3 regions of the Priestia sp. 10L35 genome follow, and region 1 is predicted to be linked to each of the others. Evidence: riboswitches for the same ligand, from Rfam matches in the RefSeq annotation. Region 1 holds a riboswitch; each other region holds the start of a gene.
The links. A riboswitch is a leader RNA that binds a small molecule or an ion and turns the genes downstream of it on or off. The one in region 1 is predicted to bind S-adenosylmethionine.
Positions count from the first base shown of each region.

Region 2: it holds a riboswitch for S-adenosylmethionine, as region 1 does, so the genes downstream of both, AC1DEF_RS16360 (trans-sulfuration enzyme family protein) here and mtnK (S-methyl-5-thioribose kinase) in region 1, are expected to answer to the same signal.
Region 3: it holds a riboswitch for S-adenosylmethionine, as region 1 does, so the genes downstream of both, AC1DEF_RS22155 (phosphoadenylyl-sulfate reductase) here and mtnK (S-methyl-5-thioribose kinase) in region 1, are expected to answer to the same signal.

Region 1 is NZ_JBFTKA010000004.1:313,131-320,513, forward strand. It holds gene AC1DEF_RS17200 (carbon-nitrogen family hydrolase) at 74-856, shown strand; SAM riboswitch class I at 948-1,098, shown strand; gene mtnK (S-methyl-5-thioribose kinase) at 1,234-2,406, shown strand; gene mtnA (S-methyl-5-thioribose-1-phosphate isomerase) at 2,442-3,500, shown strand; gene AC1DEF_RS17215 (hypothetical protein) at 3,635-3,799, shown strand; gene AC1DEF_RS17220 (methylated-DNA--[protein]-cysteine S-methyltransferase) at 3,800-4,303, opposite strand; gene AC1DEF_RS17225 (PAS domain S-box protein) at 4,322-6,478, opposite strand; gene AC1DEF_RS17230 (hypothetical protein) at 6,603-6,851, opposite strand; gene AC1DEF_RS17235 (LutC/YkgG family protein) at 6,974-7,383, opposite strand, start outside.
Region 2 is NZ_JBFTKA010000004.1:149,155-156,537, forward strand. It holds gene AC1DEF_RS16345 (SIMPL domain-containing protein) at 1-474, shown strand, start outside; gene AC1DEF_RS16350 (hypothetical protein) at 537-803, shown strand; gene AC1DEF_RS16355 (trans-sulfuration enzyme family protein) at 986-2,167, opposite strand; gene AC1DEF_RS16360 (trans-sulfuration enzyme family protein) at 2,151-3,296, opposite strand; SAM riboswitch class I at 3,368-3,485, opposite strand; gene AC1DEF_RS16365 (hypothetical protein) at 3,653-4,315, opposite strand; gene AC1DEF_RS16370 (spore coat protein) at 4,385-5,437, opposite strand; gene AC1DEF_RS16375 (CotH kinase family protein) at 5,667-6,752, opposite strand; gene AC1DEF_RS16380 (CotG/ExsB N-terminal domain-containing protein) at 6,924-7,383, shown strand, end outside.
Region 3 is NZ_JBFTKA010000006.1:357,579-364,961, forward strand. It holds gene AC1DEF_RS22125 (glucose-6-phosphate isomerase) at 1-182, shown strand, start outside; gene AC1DEF_RS22130 (hypothetical protein) at 313-483, shown strand; gene AC1DEF_RS22135 (YugN-like family protein) at 537-941, shown strand; gene AC1DEF_RS22140 (potassium channel family protein) at 971-1,759, opposite strand; gene AC1DEF_RS22145 (VOC family protein) at 1,827-2,210, opposite strand; gene cdaS (sporulation-specific diadenylate cyclase CdaS) at 2,308-2,934, opposite strand; SAM riboswitch class I at 3,248-3,350, shown strand; gene AC1DEF_RS22155 (phosphoadenylyl-sulfate reductase) at 3,605-4,318, shown strand; gene AC1DEF_RS22160 (inorganic phosphate transporter) at 4,338-5,417, shown strand; gene sat (sulfate adenylyltransferase) at 5,470-6,621, shown strand; gene cysC (adenylyl-sulfate kinase) at 6,634-7,233, shown strand; gene cobA (uroporphyrinogen-III C-methyltransferase) at 7,325-7,383, shown strand, end outside.

The DNA.
Region 1 (7,383 bases):
ACAAATAATATATTGTAATACTCAACTTGTAAAGTCATTTTTTTCAACTACTAAAAAAAGGACGGATGATAAAGTGAGTGTAAAAATTACGTGTTTGCAGCTTGATATTGCGTTTGGAAACCCAACTAAAAACCGAAAATATATCGAACAAAAAATGACGGAAGCCCTGAAAGAAAACCCTGATATCCTTGTGCTTCCTGAGCTATGGGATACAGCTTATGATTTGACGCGGCTAGACGAAATTGCAGATGATGAAGGACAGCAAGCCAAGCAATTAATCTCTCAATTTGCTAAAACAAACGAAATAAATATTGTGGCAGGTTCAATCGCGAAAAAAACAGAGCAAGGCGTCACGAATACGATGTATATTTTTGACCGAAAAGGTCGTGAAGTATCACAATACAGTAAACTGCACTTATTTAAATTAATGGATGAACACCTGTATTTAGAAGCAGGAACAGCAAAAAATCTTTTTACACTTGAACAGTCACTGTGCGCAGGAGTTATTTGTTACGATATTCGTTTCCCAGAATGGATACGGGTTCATACTAGCAGCGGAGCAGAAGTCTTGTTTGTTGTCGCTCAGTGGCCGGCTCCAAGACTTGCCCACTGGAAAGCCCTGCTCATTAGCCGTGCAATCGAAAATCAATGCTATGTAATCGCATGTAATCGTGTAGGCCAAGATCCTAATAACACATTTGCCGGACATTCCTTAGTCATCGATCCGTGGGGAGAAATAATCGCTGAAGCTGGCGATAGCGAAGAACTTTTAAGTGCTGACGTTAACCTGGAACTTGTAAAAGAAATTCGTAAACAAATTCCCGTCTTTACAGATCGCCGTACAGAATTTTATTAATTATGTATTGACAGCCGTTTTTTTGCATGATACGATTTTCACCAGATATCATAAAATATTCAAACAAATCAAAATTGAATAAGTAATCGTACTCTTATCAAGAGTTGGCTGAGGGATTTGGCCCTGTGAAGCCCAGCAACCGACCGTCATTCCATCCTAAGATGGATCACACCCGTAAAACATGTTTTACAAAGGCACGGTGCTAATTCCAACAGAAAGTAATTTTTTCTGGCAGATAAGAGGTTTGAACACTACAATCAAGCCTCTTTCCAACGAAAGAGGCTTTTATATTTTCTAAAATTATAAAAGCCTCCATATATTCTTAAACCTATTAACTTAGTAAACAAATCAGTTTAATAAACTATGGAGGGATTCCGATGTCAACAACAAAAACAGAGAAATATCACCCTTTAACAGAAATTTCAGCAATCAAACTTGTGAAAAAGCTAGGTCTTTTTGATGCCACAGAAGCACTGACTGCCCGTGAAATTGGTGACGGCAACTTAAATCTCGTCTTTCACATCATAAATGATCAAACAAATAAATCCATCATCGTCAAACAAGCGCTTCCCTATGCAAAAGTTGTAGGCGAAAGCTGGCCTCTATCCTTGAACCGTGCCACAATTGAAAGCAATGCGCTCAAGCAATTCGGTGCATTTACGCCAGAACTTGTGCCCGCTGTTTATTACCACGATGAAACGCTTGCTGTTACGGTCATGGAAGACCTGTCTCATTTAACGATTTCTCGCGCCGGACTTATTCAAGGTGAAAGTTATCCTCTGCTCTCACAGCATATCGGTTCTTTTTTAGGACATATTGCGTTCAAAACGTCTGATTTCGCCTTAAAACCTCAGGATAAAAAAGAAGAAGTTGTTAAGTACAGCAACCCCGACTTATGCAATATTACGGAAGATTTAGTTTTTACAGATCCTTTTTTTGATATTGATACAAATGAATTTGAAAAAGCGCTGCGTCCTGATGTAGAAGAATTGTGGAATGATGGTGATGTAAAGCTACAAGCAGCAAAATTAAAATATAAATTTTTAACAAATGCGCAAACGCTAATCCACGGTGATTTACATACAGGCAGCATCTTTGCTAGCAGTCAAGAAACGAAAGTGATTGATCCAGAGTTTGCTTTTTACGGTCCGTTTGGATTCGATTTAGGGCAATTTGTTGCGAATTTATTTTTAAATGCTCTTTCTCGAGAAACAAATCGCGAACCGTTATTTGCACACATTACGAACACATGGAACGTATTCAAAGATACCTTTACTGCGCTTTGGCATTCTGAAAACACTGAACCTTTCGCTAAAGATGAGCGCTTATTACATGAAATTTTAACGCAAATGTGGCAAGATGCTGTTGGATATGCAGGATGTGAAATCATTCGACGTACGATTGGCTTAGCTCACGTAGCGGACTTAGACGAAATTTCTTCAGAGGAAAGAAAAATTAACGCTAAACGTACTGCGTTAAAAATTGGACGCTATTTGCTTCTGCACCAACAAGACGTTTCACCAAATGAATTTGAACATTTACTTCGATAACGAATAATGTACACAATGAAAGGATCGGTATCAGCATGACAAATACACTATCACTTCCGCGCTCAGTGGAATGGAATGAATCATATATTACTTTATTAGATCAGCAGCAGCTTCCTGGCAAAGTTGAATATATTAAGCTGCAAACCATTAAAGACGTATGGGATGCTATCACTACCTTGAAAGTACGCGGAGCTCCTGCAATTGGCATTACGGCGGCTTTTGGTCTTGCTCTTTCTGCGCTTAGCTATGACACAGATTCAGTCAAGGAATTTAACAAAAAACTAGCTCTTGATCAACAGTATTTAGCTAGTTCACGCCCTACTGCCGTCAATTTATTTTGGGCATTGGAGCGCGTAGCGAAAAGCGCTGAATCCGCTTCGTCCGTTAATGAAGCTAAAACAAAAGTTGTTCATGAAGCTATTCAAATTCAAGTAGAAGATGAGGAAACGTGCTACCGAATTGGAGATCATGCTCTTTCTTTATTTAAAAAGAAAGATAAAATCATGACAATATGTAATGCTGGTTCAATTGCTACAGCTTATTATGGAACAGCCTTAGCACCTTTTCACTTGTCTAAGCAGCGCGATATTCCGCTTGAAGTATTTGCCTGTGAAACAAGACCCGTTCTTCAAGGTTCTCGCTTAACAGCCTGGGAACTTCAGCAGTCGGGAGTGGACGTGACGCTGATTACGGATAATATGGCCGCTCATACCATTAAAACAAAAGGAATTAATGGGATTATTGTAGGTGCTGACCGCATTGCAGCAAATGGCGATACGGCTAACAAAATTGGAACATATGGACTTGCTCTTTTAGCGAAAGCATTCGGTATTCCATTTTACGTAGCAGCGCCGCAGTCCACATTTGATTTATCTATTCAAGACGGCAGCAGCATCCCTATTGAAGAACGTTCACCTAAAGAAGTAACGCACATTGGAGATACACAAATTGCTCCAGACGGAATCTCTGTGTACAATCCAGCTTTTGATGTGACGCCAAGCGAACTGATTACGGCCATTATTACAGAGCATGGAATTATCCATTCCCCGTCTTTGGAATCCATTCAAAAAGTTTTGCTGCAATCTGCTCAATAAAAAAAGCCGCTGCTATGCGGCTTTTTTTTGTTGAGCACTGGTTTTCACCTGCATTTGTAACACAATTGTAACAGTACTCTCTTCTTTTTCTACATATATTATAGGGGATTCTTTTTGAATAAGGGGGAGTAAATATGAGTTCAGAGCAAAAAACGGATAAAAACAAAGCGCTGAATCGTAAGCAACACTATCAGCTATTCGATTTATCCAAAGATGAAGAACTAAATTCCCTTCCTTCTCCTCAGCAAATTGACGGTGTTTTTGTGCAAGGAGAAGGCTGGAAATTGGACGGTGAATAGTTATTTTAACTCCAGAGCGCCTTTTGCTACATTTCTTTCAAGCATTAATAGTTTCTCTTTTATATGAGTTTGGGAACCAGCATAACCTGTTAAAGCTCCATTTTTTCCAATCACACGGTGACAAGGTAAAATAATAGGCAGTGGATTTCGACGATTCGCTTGTCCCACAGCCCTTACGGCTTTAGAGCGATGAACAGACTCCGCTACATCACTATAAGACCACGTTTGTCCATAAGGTATACCTTTAAGCGTTAACCATACTTCTTTTTGGAAGTCTGTTCCTTTTATATCCAAAGGCAAATCAAATGTTAACGTGCGCCCTTCAGCATAATCCTGCAGCTGTCGCTTTGCTTCTTTCACATGATGATAATTTTCGTCATGGACAAGTTTTTTAAGCTGCTCGTTATGATCATCGCTATCAAACCAAATATGTTGAACCCCTTTTTCCGAGGCTACAATATAAATTTTCAAATCAGAAAATAAATTCATTTCTCCGTAGTACATATTTTTTATCCTTTCTAATTAAGCTGGAAGAATAACATGAAAAGCTGTGCCTTCTCCTATTTTGCTTTCCACTTCAATTCGCCCTTTATGTTCTTCGATAATTTTATATGAGACCATCAAACCGAGTCCCGTTCCTTTTTCTTTTGTCGTATAAAATGGTTCTCCTAAGCGCTTGATGCGCTCTTCGGGCATTCCGTCCCCTTGATCTCGAATGGAGACCGTCACGTAGTGCGGCTCTGTAGAGTAAACTTCAACAATAATTCTTCCTCCGTTTGACGTGACTTCAATTGCATTTTTAATGACATTTATTAGTACTTGCTTAATTTGGTTCGGCTCGCAGTATACCATTGGCAGCTGAGGAGACACACTTAGTTCAAACTGAATATTTTCTAAAAGCGCTTGAGCATTTAATAAATCAATCGTTTCTTTAACAACCCCAGCTAGATTTTTCTTTTCAAACTTTACGGCCTGTGGCTTAGCGAGTACGAGAAACTCTGTAATAATGGTTTCAATTCTTTTTAATTCGGATTTAATAATATCAAAATAAAGAGAGTGATCTTCTTGAATGCTGCTTTCTAACAGCTGCACAAACCCTTTTAAAGCTGTCATCGGGTTGCGGATTTCATGCGCAATCCCAGCTGCTAACTGGCCGACTACTTGAAGCGTATCCGATTTTCGAATCTGCTCTTGCATTTGATTTCGTTCCGTTACGTCTCTTAAAAGCGTCATATATAGACCTGGCAAGATATCTTTTTTCGTGGAAAATTCGATATTTTTAACTTTTTCGTTCCCCGTAACGTACGTAATCTCTCCTTCTGCTTCCCCTTTTTGCTCAATCGTTTCTTTATGCTCAATGACCGCATCTAAATTCGCTGAAGAAATAAAATCCTCCATGGAGTGCGCACAAATCTCCTCTTTGCTGAGTTCTAGAATATCACAAAGAGAAGAATTTACATCAATAATATTTCGCTTGCCGTCCCATAAAACTAACCCATCGATCGAACCATTAAAAATCTGTCTGAATTTCTCTTCGTTATTCCGAAGCTCCTGTTCGATTTTTGTACGTTCACTGATGTTTCGAAAAATCGTTAAATGGTCTCCTTCTATAATGCCTTTTTTCCCTGTGAATTCCAACTGCTTGATTTCTCCATTTGGCATGTAAAAAGGAAGCTGATTACGAATTTCTCCTTTTGTTTGAAACGTTTGGAGCACCTTTAACGCACTAAAGCTTTTTGTATCGATAAACGTATACAAATTGCTTCCAATTAATTTGTTTAACGGCAGCTCAAATGTACGCGAAGAAGCAAGATTAGCGTTCAAGATTTCACCATCATCTCTCCAAATCAAGATCGCTTCAATCGCATTTTCAAAAATAGCCCTGAAATTTTTTTCGCTTCTCAACAGCTGCTGCTCCATCAGCCGTTTTTCCGTCACGTCTCTCATAATGGACATATAGTATTGACTGTATATATTAGCCGTTGTGGTAAATTCAAAAAAAGTAACGTCTCCATTTTCGAGCCTGATCGGTAGCTCACCGCTTGTCTTTCCTTCTTGATGCAGAGTTCTCCATAATTTTTTCACCTTATAATGATAAGTAGGTTCTACAAGCTCTTCTAATGTTTTGGTTAGAAGCTGTGCTCTTGTATAATTTAATCTTTCGCAAAATGAAGGGTTCGCGTCGATAAGCTGACCCGTGCGATCAAAAATGACAATTCCGTCTACCGCTTCATTAAATACATCCATAAACATATGATGACTAATAAACCGTTCATTTTCCATTATTTTGTGCTGCGTAATATCCCGAAATGTACACACAATAATGCCCGACATGTGACTATGTTTGTGTGAAGTAAATTCAACATGTTTCATCATGCCGCTTCGAAGCGTCATCGCGCCTTCATATTTGAAATAGCTTTCTTCTAAGAGTGCTGGATAATACGCTTCAATCATGTCATACGGAAAATACATCAGAAAATCTTTCATTTGATAGGTTAATAGCTCATCCTTTGTTTTTTCAAACAGCCCGCAGGCTGATTCATTTGCATTTATAACTTGAAAATACTCATCAAATACGACAATGGCATCTAATACGTCATTAAAAATAGCTCGTAGCTGCTGTAATTCACCTTGCTGCTTTTGCTCAGCTTCAGATGTTAATTCTCTGTGTGGTGACATGCTCATTGCTCCTTTCTTTTGCACTTCCCATTTCCCCACCTTTTATCTATAGACTTAGTATTCTACAAGATTTGCTTTTTACCTTTTTAAAATTAGCCACGTTTATTCAAAATGCGACATTTCTTCACATTCTCCCGCTATTTAAAAATGAAGCATGAATAAAAGAGGCTGAGACATAACAAAATGAATCCGATCTAAAGACGAACAAATGAGATGCATGAGCTAGCTGAACCGCTTGTGACACCGCAGTTGATTTCCGTGCAAGACTCCGCTTTCCGCGGGCGGACGGTGAGCCTCCTCGTCGCTTCCGCTCCTGCGGAGTCTCATCTATTCCGCTTTTCCCGCAGGAGTCTTCGCCTTGCCCTCCAATCAACTGCTAGAAGGAATGAAACAGCTAAAACCTATGCTCAACATAACAAAGAAAACGAACCGTGAATCAAACATGTTGATTCACGGTTCGTTTTTCACTTCGACTAAAATGCGTTTGTCACAGCCTCATCGATCATTCACTACAATATAAGTGGCTTGAATAGGTCCATGCACACCAACGACTAAATTCATTTCAATATCAGCTGAATTGCTCGGTCCCGTAATAAAGTTAATGCAAGAAGCAATCGTTTCTCCTCGCTCTACTTTTTCATGAATCATTTCAGCGGCTTGTGTCATGCGAGGAACAATTGAGCTTTGAGGAATGATTGCAATATAAGTGGCGGGCAGCAAACTGACCGATCGTCCTTTTTCAGCGCTGCTGAACAAAACAACTGTGCCGGATTCCGCTAGCGTCAAATCACTGAAGGTAATGCCAACATTTGCTTGTTCAGCTAGTTTAATATTCTCATCGCCTTTTGCAGAATTCCATACATGAAGGCTACTGCTTGTTTCCCATTTCTCCATCAGCAGATTCA
Region 2 (7,383 bases), 160 kb from region 1:
AATACTTTGCTGCAAGAAATAAAAAAACTTGGAATCAATGACCAGCAAATTGAAACAGGTTCGTTCACCATAAATCCTAAATATGATTACAGTGATGGAAAATCGACTCTTACTGGATACGAAGTACAGCACTTATTTAGAGTAAGAGTACAAGATGTAAAACAAGCTGGCGATGTCTATAACGCTACTTTTTCAAGCGGAGCCAACGTAGCGCAAGATCTTCAATTCCACGTTACAAATGATGATAAATATGAACAAGAAGCGATAAGTAAAGCTTTGCTTAACGCTAAAGAAAAGGCCTTTACCATTGCCAACACGCTGCAGCTCCCTATTAACCAAATCCCCATTTTAATCGAAGAAGGCCCCGTCTATCAGTCATCTGGCTCCTCGCCTAAGTTATTAGCAGCCTCTCCCCCTATTCAAGCTCAGTCCTTGACTGTATCTGCTTCTGTAAAAGTTACGTACACGTATTAATACTTATGGTAAACTATAGATTATTATAATGAAGAAACTAATCTAAAGGAGCTCTTTGCACAATGACTTCTGAACATTTACTAGCAGCTTATCAAACCCTATGGTTGAACCGTTCGTTCGCTTCTAAACAAGCCATGACAAGTGAAGATCAGCTTCACGAAGCCATTATGAAGGATTTAAAAGATGAAATGACTCATCCACGCGTCCGGCAAACACCGTATGTAAAATATCACCTTGGCATAAAAAGAATTCTAAACAGCAGTCTTTCCTCTGATGAAAAAGTTGCGCTTACGTCCCTATACACAAACCTTTTAGATAGCTGTATATAACGGATATCAATCCAGTGTAAAGACGAACAAATGGGATAAAGGAGCTGAACCGCTAGAAGCAACGAAATAGATGAAACCTACGTTCACCGTGACAACAAAAAACAAGAACTATTAATCAGTAATTTTGATTAATAGTTCTTGTTTAACTTTAACTACAATACTTTTGTCCCAGTCTCTTTTCTTTATTTAATTAACGCCTTTTCTTCTAAGCTTTGAAAAACAGCGTTAAAGTCTTGCTTCAAATCCTCAAATTCCTCTAACCCTACTGAAAGGCGAAGAAGTGAATCAGTAATTCCTTTTTCTTCACGCACTTCTTTTGGGATACTCGCATGAGACATTGTTGCAGGATGCGTTAGAATGGATTCAACTGCACCTAGACTAACGCCAATTGAAGCCAATTTGACTCCTTGTAAAATATGTCGCGCTACTTTTTCATCCTGTACTTGGAAAGAAATCATAGCTCCGTATCCATTTGCTTGTTCTGAAATCAGTTTGTGGTCCGGATGACTTTTTAAGCCCGGGTAGTATACACGGCTCACTAGAGATTGTTCTTCAAGCCACTTTGCAAACTGCAGCGCTGTTTTTAACTGCTGATCTAAACGAACTTTTAATGTCTTAATTCCTCGAAGCAGTAAAAAACAATCCTGCGGTCCTAAGATAGCACCAAAAGCATTTTGTACAAACTTTACTTCTTCTGCTAGCTTTTCATCGCTTACCACAACTAGACCGCCAATGACGTCACTGTGACCGCTGATATATTTTGTAGCACTATGAATCACAATATTTACACCAAGGTCAATGGGCTGCTGTAGATAAGGTGTTAAAAACGTGTTATCCACAATTGTAAGGAGGTTGCGCTCCTTCGCCAAACTTGCTACTGCTTTAATATCCGTTACCTGCAAAAATGGATTTGAAGGGCTTTCGATATAAATAGCCTTCGTATCTTTTGTGATAGCTTCTTCTACTTTCTCAACCTTCGTTGTATCAACAAAAGTTGTTTTGATACCAAACTTTGAAAATAATCGTGTTAATACACGATATGTCCCGCCGTACGTATCATGTGAAACTAAAATTTCATCCCCTGATTCAAAAATAGATAACACCGATGAGATAGCAGCCATACCTGATGAAAAAGCAAAACCAGCGTATCCATTTTCTAGCTGAGCAATGGTGTTTTCTAAAGCCTCACGAGTTGGATTTCCTGAACGAGAATAGTCATAGCGGCCGTTGTTCGTCTCATCTTCTTGGTTAAATGTAGATACCTGATAAATAGGTACGTTAACCGCTCCAAAATGACCGTCAATTCCTGTATTTGCATGAATTAAGTTCGTACCAAATCTATGTTTATTATTGTTGGTATGCATCAAATGCCTCCTTCAAATCTTTAATTAAATCATCTGCGTGCTCAATTCCAACTGATAACCGCAGTAAACAGTTTGTTACTCCGACACGATTTCGAATTTCTTCCGGAATATCAGCATGTGTTTGACGAGCTGGGAATGTCATTAAACTTTCCACGCCTCCTAAGCTTTCTGCAAATGTAATAACTTTGACATTTTCTAAAAGTACTGACACGATGTCAGGGTGTGAGACAGCAAAAGAAATCATGCCTCCAAATCCAGTTGCTTGTTTCTTCATGATTTCATAGCCTGGATGTGTTTCAAGACCAGGGTAATACACTTTTTCCACGAGATCATGAGCAGTAAGCCAATTTGCAATTTTCAGTGCGTTTTCATTATGCTTTTCCATACGAAGCGCTAGCGTTTTAACACCTCGTAATAACAGCCAGCTATCCTGTGGACCTAAGATTGCCCCAGCTGCATTTTGATAAAAATGAATTTTCTCTCCTAAGCTACTACATCGAGCGACTACAAGACCAGCAACTACATCATTATGACCCCCAATGTATTTGCTTGCACTATGTATCACAATATCTGCTCCAAGCTCTAAAGGACGCTGATAATAAGGGGACATGAAGGTATTGTCAACGATGGTAAGTAAATCATGCTGTTTGGCTAACGCAATTGCTTCGGGCAAATCAGTCACGTGCATCATTGGATTCGTAGGTGTTTCAATAAATAAAGCTTTCGTATTGGGACGAAGCGCATCTTTTACTTGTTCGAGATGGGCTGTGTTGACGTACGAAACAGTAATTCCTTGCTCTGAAAAAATTTCATTTAGTACTCGGTACGTTCCTCCGTATAAATCCTCTGATACAATTAAATGATCTCCGTTTTTAAATAGTGCTAAAACTGCCATTACACCCGCCATTCCTGAAGCGAATGCTACTCCTACTTCTCCTTTTTCCAAAGCAGCAATTGCTTCTTCCAATGCTGTACGAGTAGGATTTGCCGTACGTGCATAGTCAAATCCTGTACTTTGTCCTAAAGCAGGATGAGCAAATGTTGATGCTTGGTAAATGGGGGTTGTAATAGAACCTGTTGAAGGGTCACGACCTACTCCTGAACGAACTAATAAAGTTTCAATTTTCATCTATTTCTCTCCTTAACTCAAAATAAAAAACACTCTTCACAGATGGAAGAGTGTTCGTTTATACACGATTTCTCTCATCTGTTAGAACAATACTGATGTTCCACAGGAATTAGCACCGTTCAAATGAATGTTTCATTTGATGGTTGCCGGGCATCGCAGGGCCAGTCCCTCCGCCACTCTGGATAAGAGTTCTATATAATTGTTGGTGGTTAACGTTTGTTGTTAATAACTTTAATAAAGATTTTCTATATTGTCAACATAATTTTCTAAAAAATTTAAATCATCTCATTTGTTTATTCAATATACTTGTCCTGATAAACACATAAAAAAAAGAGACGAAAGCGAGGTCTCTTTTTCTAAGGCAAGTGTACAGATTTTACGTGAGCTAACTTCCAATACATACTTTCTCCATTTGCCGTAATTAGTTCAACAATATTATTAGAAACTTCTTTAAGTACGCCAATCTTTTCTGATTGATCCCCTAAATCTAATACGACCAGCTGATTTTCATATTTTTTAAGCTGCTCTTCAAAGTTTCTGACAAAAGGTGCAGAGGCGGGCCTTACGGGGAGCTCTTTGTCACTTAAAGAATAAGGGGTTAACTCATTACTGTAAGGGGTAAGCCATTTCAAATGATGCAGAGAAACAAAGACATTTTTATACACTGGAGAATAAAACACAAGATAATCATTCAGCACGCTTGTGATATAGCCATGCAATGATTTCCCTCCCGTTACATAAATTTCAATAAATTTCCCTTTTGCCTGCTGTAAAATATTACGATAAGAAATCCGCTGACTTTCTTCTATCAAATTCTCTTCTATTTCACGTAAAACCGTATAGTCTTCTTCCGATACTTCCCGCAAACGATGCATGTGTAAAAGAGGAATATACAAATAATCATGTCCATTATACAAAACCATAATATCTAATCCAAGATCAATAAGTCTGCCAACAAATGTCGTTTTACCTGAAATATCCAACTCCACAATTTTATTGATATAATGATTCATACTCATACTCATTCTCCTCCTTTTTCCTATATGTTAGAAAAGGTGCTTTATAAGCACCTTTTATGTTCCATTTCATCATGCTTTCCAACGATAATTTTTCGTTTTAATAACTTTCTCGGCCGGTGCTGAAGAGCGTGAACCGGTACGGCGTCCTCCTGTGCGTCCACCCGTACGGCGTCCTCCCGTGCGATCTGTGCGTCCTCCCGTGCGGCGTCCTCCCGAGCGATCACCTGTGCGGCTTCCTGTACGTTCTTCTGTAGACTTCGCAGCTTCAGCCTCTCCATTTTCTTCTGTTTCTTCATTATTTTGATTGTTATCGTTTTGCTTAAAAGCCCCTTTTGCTCCCACACAAATGGTTTTAACGTGTCTTGGCTGTAAGCGTAATACTTGATTATTCTGCACAAGTGTAAATGTACCATTTCGGCTTTGTACTAACACGCCCTCTACAGCTTCAGGTCCTCCATTATTGATTGATACCCATTTATGAGAAAGGTGGGCAAAAAGATCGTTAAAGCTTTTGGATTTCATATATTCTGGTTCTTGGCTCACTAAGAGTTCATTTGCAGATTGACTAGTTTGATCTCCATTGTTGTTTTGATATTCACTCACACTCTTAACGTGTTCAGTATTAATATAGACGACACCGTCGTCCTCTGTGAGTAATACTATATAAGCAGATTCAAATGAACCTAAGACATCAAGAAGCTGACCTGCTTTTTTCTCAGGTCCACCTTGGTTAACCTGCACATATTTAGTTTTCATCAATGATAAAGTTGTAGCAAAAGTTTTTCCTCGATATAATTCTAATTCTGCGCTAATTCCAGTAAACGTTTGTGCCGAATTTGACATAGTATCTTCAGTGATACTTTTCACATGCGCTAAGTGATAATATACAAGTGTATATTCTTGTTGATTATTATTTTGATTGTTTTGGTTGTTTTGGTTGTTTTGGTTGTTATTTTCACCATTATTGTTATTATTGTTATTGTTGCTTTCCACTGCTAAGATTAAATAATCTGATTGCACGTCAACCAAATAACCTGTTTTAGATTCAGGTCCTCCACGATAAACGGTCACCACTCTTCCTTTTAGGGGTTTGAAGTGAGAAGAATAGCCTTTATCAGGCATTTGTATATTTCGGCTGCGTTTTTGGCTTGATTTTTGGCGTAGATTTTGATTTTGCCCTTGTTCTTGGCCATAGTAATAGTTACTCATTGTTTTTCCTCCTTATTAGTTATCCTTATTGGTCATTCATACTGTATATATACGTATCATGTACAGCTATTGATTTCCTGCATTTGCCTATTATTAACAAAATCCACTGTTGCCTATAAATTGCCTATAAATCTACCTCTTTTTAAAGAGTCAAAAGGTTATTTTCAATATATGCTGTTCGTTCTTTTATAAAAGACAGCATAAATTCCGGTTCTTTGTGAAATTGTTCCAAGTTATCTTTTACGTAAGGATCTTTTAATACATAAGGAGCAATATACTCATGCAGTTGATAAATGATTGGTTTCATGTATTCTATTGTAAATTGATTATTTAGAACATTGTTCATTTTTTGAATATACCGCTTTTTAATGCTGTTCACGGCCAGTAAGCGAGCTGTAAGCGTATTAAATCCTTGTGCGCGGACATAGTCTCCTTCCATTACTTTTCCATTTACATCTCTTCCCCAAGTTGCATCATAATCCCATGGAATCAGTTCAAAGCGCCCGCTTTCATGATTTAGATAGAGGGCATAGTTATGGACAAAACCGTCGTAATTCTGCATACAAATAATACCGACTAACCAAGATAAGTAGCGGTCGACGTTCAGGTACTTCTCAATATTCTGTTCGAATTCCTTATTTGTCCACGTATTAAGATTAAATATAAACTTTTCTAATTTTTCCTCATCCCCTTCTTTCACTGCTTTATCTTCATATCCAGATAACAAAGTTGTTTTCGGCCTTTTATCCAAATCGCTCATCAAAGAAAAATTAGCATCTCCGTCCACTGCATAAAATATGGATCCATCCGCTAAATTTCTTTTTTTCAAAAATAGTTCATCTACCGATTCGAGTTGAAGATATATTCCTTCATTTTTCCCATTAATCTTAAGAGTGACAAACTGAGAATGAGGAGATAAAACGTCTAAAGAAGAGAAAAAATCGAGGGACAATTTGTTGCGCATAAGCGATGGATCTTTGTATTCAGCGTTTAGGTGTATTTCTTTGGCTCGCTGAAATATTTTTGGAGAATAAAATTCAATATAATATGACTTTTTTTTCATCTTCCGAATGTGGGAGCCTCTTAGCAGCAAATCAATATCGTAGCGTTTTTTGTTAAACTTCATCGTTGCCTGAACCGCTTCTTCTGACCAAATATCTCTTTGTATTTCCTTTAAATCTTTTACATTCACAAACAGAGCGTATTGAGGGATTTCTTTTTGCTTCATTATTCGACCACCTTTCTTCAATTATTAAAGTATATGAAGGGTAAATTCTCCATGATACCCCACCTCATCAACTATTTGCGCAAACTCCACTTTTGACTCATATCAAGGACAAGCATCAGTGCGTATTCTATTAATGCAAGACCTAGTCCAATTGACAAGGAGGTTTTTGTATTGCATATTACACCTGAAAAAATTAAAGAGGCTGCTGAAGCCCTAGAATGTACAGAACTGAAATCTTTTATGTTTCAAGAGCCAACTGCCGGTCCACTAACAAAGCCGCGTCGCTCTTCTCGTAGCACTGGCCGCTCTCGTCGTTCTACTCGCCGTTCTACTCGTCGTTCTACTCGCCGTTCTACTCGTCGTTCTACTCGCCGTTCTACTCGTCGTTCTACTCGTCGTTCTACTCGTCGTTCTACTCGTCGTTCACGTCGTTCTACTCGTCGTTCACGTCGTTCTTCTCGTCGTTCACGCCGTTCTACTCGCCGCTCTCGTCGTTCTTCTCGTCGTTCACGCCGTTCTACTCGCCGCTCTCGTCGTTCTACTCGCCGCTCTCGTCGTTCTACTCGTCGTTCACGTCGTTCTTCTCGTCGTTCTTCTCGTCGTTCTTCTCGTCGTTCACGTCGTGCTCGCC
Region 3 (7,383 bases), on a different contig from region 1:
AGTATACGTTCGGATATGTTGTATATTTCTTTGAAAAAGCATGTGCAATCAGCGGCTATTTATTAGGCGTAAACCCATTCGATCAGCCGGGAGTAGAAGCATACAAAGTAAATATGTTTGCTCTGCTTGGAAAACCTGGTTTTGAAGAGAAAAAAGCAGAATTAGAAAAGCGTTTGAAATAAATAAAAAGAGGGCGGTAAAAAAGTATTTTAGCCCAAGTGAAAAACGAACCATTGATCAACATGTTTGATTAGTGGTTCGTTTTTTTTGTTATGGTGAATATAGTTTCATCTGTTTAGGTCCTTCTAACAGTTGATTGGAGCGCAAGTGACGAGGAGGCTCAGCGCCCGCCCGCGGAAAGTGAAGCCTCGCACAGACATCAACTGCGGTGTCGCAAGCGATTTATATGAGCTGCTTTATCCAGTTTGTTCGTCTTTAGGTTGGATTCATTTAGTTATGTCTCACCCTCTTTTTTGCTTTTGAGATAAAGGATAAAACGCTGGAAAAAGGACATGTTAAAACAGAGGAGGGATAACATGATTGAATTATCTTCAAGATTAGAGGGAACATTATTCAAGCTTTACGAATTAGAAAAAACGCTTAAGCCGCTTGGGTATAACATTGGAGGAAATTGGGATTACGACCATGGTTCATTTGACTATAAGATGAACGATGAAGTCGGCTATCAGTTTTTACGTATCCCGTTTACAGCTACGAATGGAGAGCTGGATTCTAAAGGAACAACCGTACAGATTGGCACGCCATTTTTACTTTCACATAAATATCAAATTGGTCTAGATGACGATGTTCACAATGGAAATGTTAGTGCTTCATTTAATCAGTTTGCAGAGCCCCAAGACGCAGACGCTTCATTTCCAGAAAAGTATATCAGCTTAGGAGAAGAGCTAATTAGAGAGGCAGAAAATGCGCTGCTTCAGTAATTGAAGGAACTATTCTTTTTTTAAACTCTCTAATCTTTTTTTAAACTCTCTAATTTTTTCACAAAAATATGTTCGTACATGACTTGACTAATCAACTCGTTTGTTTTAATCATTTCATTCACCCCCAAGTTTTGTGCATTTTGAATATGCTTTTTTGTTAAAAGTTCAACGATGCTGTAAATAGAAGGGTTCAATCCTTGCAGAGCGACTAACGTAACAATAGTATTCATGTCTGCATATTCTTCTGTCTTATGCTGATCGGCAGTAATCAGCACTTTTTTTGCGTACCGAGCGTTGGCAAGTTCTAATACTTCATAATGAGAGGGACTTCCTTTAATAAAATGAACGCGATCACAAATCATGGGATTTTTAGTCAGAGAGTCGTCGATAAGCACAATGTCTTCTTTATGAAATGCGTCGCGATAATACTCTAACACGAGTTTGGCGCGCTCATTCCACCCAACAACGATGAAGTGATCTTTTCCATAAAATTTTAAATTCCCTTCCAAATAAGCGCTCTCAGCGGAAACAGCAATTTTAGAAAGCGTGACAAAATAAGTAGTAATAAATCCCGTTCCGATCAGAACTAAAATAATTGCAGCTAACCTTCCAATCGTAGTGGTCGGAGCAAAATCACCGTACCCTATAGTAGAGATTGTAATAATAACCCACCAAATTCCTTCAAACACATTCCCAAACGTTTGCGGCTCTAAGAAATGTATAAGCATGCCGAAAAGCAGAACAAGGCAGCCGATAATAAAAAGAAGCCGCACTAAAATAGAACGACGAAAAAGTCGAAATAATAGCCATTCCATCATAAAAAAACCTCCAGTGATTAGTCATAGCCACAGTATGACCATTTTTCACTGAAGGTATAAGATATCTTTATCTTTTTACTTCGTAATATTCAATCCATTCTTTGTCTGGACCGTAGAAAAATAAGTATCTTGCTCCATTTGGCAAAGTTACAATGTTTTCTTCCACAAATGAAACGCCTGCTGATTTTAAACGCTCAAACTCCTCTTCAATTCCGTCTACTGCCAGCGCAAAATGATGAACTTTACCTTCGTTAGGTAAGCTTGAGTTATACCCTTGAATTAACTCTACGATTACATTGCCTTCTAAACCTAGAAAAGCTAGCTTCAAAGACGGATCGGTATGTGGTAGTTTTTCGATGAGCTCTAATCCCACTTTTTGCGTATAGAACTCAATCGATTCTTCTATATCCTTTACTTGAACGCCTACATGTTCAAATTTTAAAATTGTCATATGCATCACCCGTATCTATAGTATGTAAAAACTATGAAATATATTAAAGAGAAAGGATATAGAAGTCAAGATAGGGCTGCTTATCAGGAAAGGGCTCTTAAATCATATTTTTGCTGGAGTGAATAGGGTAGAGGCTTCCATCAAGAGCAAACGAAATTTTGCCTGTTTCTTCAGATACAACTAAAATTAATGCATCCGATTTTTCCGACATTCCAATGGCTGCACGGTGACGTGTTCCCAATTTTTTGTTCGTTAAAATAATAGACGAAAGAGGTAAAACATTAGCAGCTGAAATAAGCTGATTATTTCTAATTAGGACGGCTCCGTCATGTAAGGGTGTCCCTGGATAGAACAGTGTCTCAACTAGCGTAGCGCTGACAGGAGCTTGAATAGGCATTCCTTTTTGAATAAGAGGGTCTACATTTTGTTCCCGTTCAATGACAATTAAAGCGCCGTGACGTTTCTCCGAAAGGTTATGAATAGCTAAAGACAGAGCAGCATATTCAAATGTATAAGGCGATAAATAATGGCGCAAGTAATAAGAGGCAGCCGTAGCTTGAACATCTTGAAATAACCTTCTCATCTCCTCAAAATCACATAGGATACAATGATCACTCGTGTCTAAATGTTTAATTAAATTAGAGGCTTCAGTTGAAATCTGCTGTAAATATGTTCGCACATTATTTTTAATTGTATCGTCTAATTGAAAAGGTTGTCTCTCCATCTTATATAGCTCCTATCTGTCAGTCAGTGTTATCTGTAATGTGTGCTAATGTGGGTGAATTATCCGTAAAGCTTATAAATCCCTTATTAATTTTATAGAGAGGTTTTGTGTTTTATTTAGCAAGAGAATATAAAAAGTTGGAGAAAAAAGAAAGCGTTTTATAAATTGATATGTTCACATTTGGGTTAAATTTACATATGTTGTTTTAAATAAAAGTATAGATATTTCTGTGAATTTAAAGTATAGTTTTCTTATCGGATATATGATTTTTAATGTTGACAAATATTCTAAATATGCTAAAATTTTTAAAAAATGCTTATCAAGAGTGGTGGAGGGATCTGGCCCGCTGAACCCCGGCAACCTGCTTAGCAAGGTGCTAATTCCAGCAAAGTGTGTATCATTTTGAAAGATAAGGTGAAAATTTATTGCCTACCCAGTCTTTCAATATGGAAGACTTTTTATTTTGATATAGCGCAAGCGATAATTTGAGGAGGGACACCAATGACTGTAACCCCCGACTTAAAACAAATTTTTGAGCATGTCGAAGCAAAGTAAGAATTAAATAGTTTCGCTGACTAGACACACTAGAGGCGGTTTTATCCAATTCTAGTGGGTAAAACCGTCTTTTTTTATTGGATAACGCGGATAACTAAGAATTGGAGTGAAGAAAATGGCAGACTTATATACGTACGAAAACTGGAGTGATACATTTCCAGAGTTCGACAGTGAAGATGAAACAAAAGGAGCTCTTTCAGCATTGCAGTGGGCGTATGATACCTACGGAGATTCAATTATTTACGCATCAAGCTTTGGTATCGAAGGAATCGTGTTAATTGATTTAATTTCAAAAGTGAAAAAAGATGCTGAAATTGTCTTTTTAGATACAGGCGTTCATTTTAAAGAAACATATGAAGTAATTGATGCAATTAAAGAACGCTTTCCTGATTTGCGTATTCATATGAAAAAACCGGATTTAACGCTTGCAGAACAAGCTGAGAAACATGGAGATGAACTTTGGAAGAGTCAGCCTAACCTATGCTGTCAAATTCGAAAAATCATCCCGCTAAGGGAATCTCTTGCTCCTTATGATGCGTGGATTTCTGGTTTGAGACGCGAGCAGTCTGAGTCTCGTGCCAACACGAATTATTTTAATAAAGATGAGAAATTCAAGAAAGTGAAAGTCTGCCCGTTAATTCATTGGTCCTGGAAAGAAGTTTGGCGCTATGTGTATAAGCATGATTTACCATATAACAAACTTCATGATCAAGGCTACCCAAGTATTGGCTGTGAGCCCTGTACCGCACCTGCCTACAATGTAGACGATTTACGTTCAGGAAGATGGGCAGGTACACAAAAAGTTGAATGCGGATTACACGAATCTTAAATACGAAAGAGCTGAATAAATGATGCTTTTATATGTTGCCTTTATCATTGCGCTTTTTTTTGCAATGAACATTGGGGCAAGCGGTGCAGCAGCAGCTATGGGCGTTTCATACGGCTCCGGTGCGATTAAAAAGAAAAGAGTAGCCCTGTTCATCTGTGCTGTAGGTATTGTGCTCGGAGCCATTATCGGAGGCGGCGAGGTGGTAAAAACCATCAGTTCAGGTATCATACCTGAAAAATTGCTGTCAGTAGAATTAGTTATTATCATTCTGGCTGCTGCAACGCTGTCACTCTTTTTCGCGAATTTAATTGGTATTCCTCTATCAACAAGTGAAGTAACGGTTGGTTCAGTTGTTGGAGTAGGCGTAGCTTATCAATCTCTGTATGTGGAAAAACTTTTAGTTGTCATGTCTTTTTGGATTATTGTTCCGCTGGTTTCATTTGTTATTGCTTTTTTGATTGGAAAAGTGATAAAACGCGGAGCGCATAAAAAAGAAGCAAAGGGAACGTGGAAAAGAGTTTTAACGATTTTAGTTATAGCGACGGGATTCTTTGAAGCCTTCTCAGCTGGAATGAATAACGTGGCAAATGCTGTCGGTCCTCTAGTAGGAGCTGGATTAATGGATGCCACAACGGGTGTCATAGCAGGAGGATTGGCAGTGGCGCTCGGAGCTCTTTTACTAGGAGGCCGAGTTATTGAAACAAACGGGAAAAAAATTACTCGCTATTCTGTAGGGGAAGGGTGCATTATCTCGGGTACTGGTGCTTCTCTTGTCACAGTCGCTTCACTGTTTGGTTTGCCAGTACCCCTTACACAGGTCACTACGTCTTCTATTATTGGAATAGGAGCAGCGAAAACGGGATTCACGAAAGAACAGCGCGAAGTTGTCATTCAAATGTTAAAGGTTTGGGTGGTCTCCCCTGTATTTTCACTCGTAATCTCATATGTTCTTGTGAAATTAGTACTTGAAAGCGACTTATATTCATTTGTGGTGCTAGCTAGCGGATGTATTGCCACAGCAGGTGTTCTAAGCTTAGCTAGAGCGACTAGAAGAAAAAGAGCAAGCTTGCAGTCGGAAAAAGAAAAAATGACTGCGTGATTCAAGTGCTTTTTATTATATTGTGTTAATTATTTAAGGAGGATTTTACAAAATGACAACAATTCAAGCACACGGTGGAGAATTAATTAATTTATATCAACCAACATATGACTACACGTCACTAACAAAAGAAATCGAAGTAGATAACATGGCCCTAAGTGATTTAGAACTAATTGGAATTGGTGCTTACAGCCCAATTACAGGATTTTTAGGAGAAAAAGATTATCAATCAGTTGTTGAAAATATGCGTTTAGCAGATGGAACAGTATGGAGTATTCCTATCACTCTTCCTGTAACAGAAGAGCAAGCTAAAGAATTAAACATTGGCGACAAAGTAAAACTTGTTCAAAACGGCGTAACGTATGGTGTTTTAGAAGTTTCTGAAGTATATACCCCAAATAAAGAAAAAGAAGCGGAGAACGTGTACCGCACGGCAGAACTTGCTCATCCTGGCGTGAAAAAAATGATGGAACGCCCAAATGTATATGTAGCAGGTCCAATCGTACTTGTAGAACGTACACCTAAAACGCGTTTTGAAAAGTATTACCTAGATCCTACTGAAACAAGAGCAGCATTTGAAGAACGCGGTTGGAAAACGGTTGTTGGATTCCAAACTCGTAACCCTGTTCACCGTGCGCACGAATATATTCAAAAAACGGCATTAGAAATTGTAGACGGCCTGTTTTTAAATCCACTTGTAGGAGAAACAAAGTCAGATGATATCCCAGCAGATATCCGTATGGAAAGTTATGAAGTACTTTTAGAGAACTATTATCCTAGCGATCGTGTAGCTTTAGCAGTTTTCCCTGCTGCGATGCGCTATGCTGGACCTAGAGAAGCTATTTTCCATGCAATGGTTCGCAAAAACTTTGGATGCACACATTTCATTGTAGGCCGTGACCACGCTGGTGTTGGTGACTACTATGGAACATATGACGCACAAAAAATCTTCAGTAACTTTACAGCAGATGAATTAGGAATTACACCTTTATTCTTTGAACACAGCTTCTATTGCAAGAAATGTGAAGCGATGGCATCAACGAAAACATGCCCTCACAGCAAGGAAGATCATATGATTCTATCTGGAACAAAGGTACGTGAAATGCTTCGTAACGGAGAAGTGCCACCAAGCACATTCAGCCGTAAAGAAGTAATTGAAGTGTTAATTAATGGATTAGCAAAACAAAAAGTATCTTCAAAATAAGGAGCGGTTGAAGTGAGCAAATCAACAAACATTACGTGGCATGATGCTGGAATTACAAAAGAGGAAAGACGCGAGCAAAATAATCATCACAGTTTTGTACTATGGTTTACAGGTCTTTCGGGTTCAGGTAAATCTACCGTAGCAAACGCAGTGGCAAAAGCGCTTTTTGATAAAAATATTCGCAACTATGTATTAGATGGTGACAATGTTCGTTTCGGCTTAAATAAGAATCTAGGGTTTTCTGCTGAAGATCGTACAGAAAATATTCGCCGTATCGGTGAGGTTTCTAAGCTGTTTGTAGACAGCGGTCAAGTGGTACTAACAGCATTTATCTCTCCATTCCAAGAGGACCGAGCTCAAGTGCGTGAGATCTTAGAGGGGAATGAATTTTTGGAAGTATACGTGGAGTGCCCGTTAGAAGAATGTGAAAAAAGAGATCCAAAAGGCCTTTACAAAAAAGCAAGAAGCGGAGAAATTCGTGATTTTACAGGAATTGATTCTCCGTATGAGTCACCGGCTAATCCTGAATTAACAATTAATACAAGCACACAGTCTGTAGAAGAATGTGTACAAACTGTTATTGAATATTTAGCTAACCGAAAATTTATCTAAATGACAGCGGACTTTGTCCGCTGTTCTAATTCAAATTAAAATGTGGGAGCGCTGCGGAGACGTGGAAATGATGGAAGGGTGAAAGGCATTCATGGGGAAAGTATATCTAGTCGGTGCAGGACCGGGAGATCCAGATTTAATTACATTAAA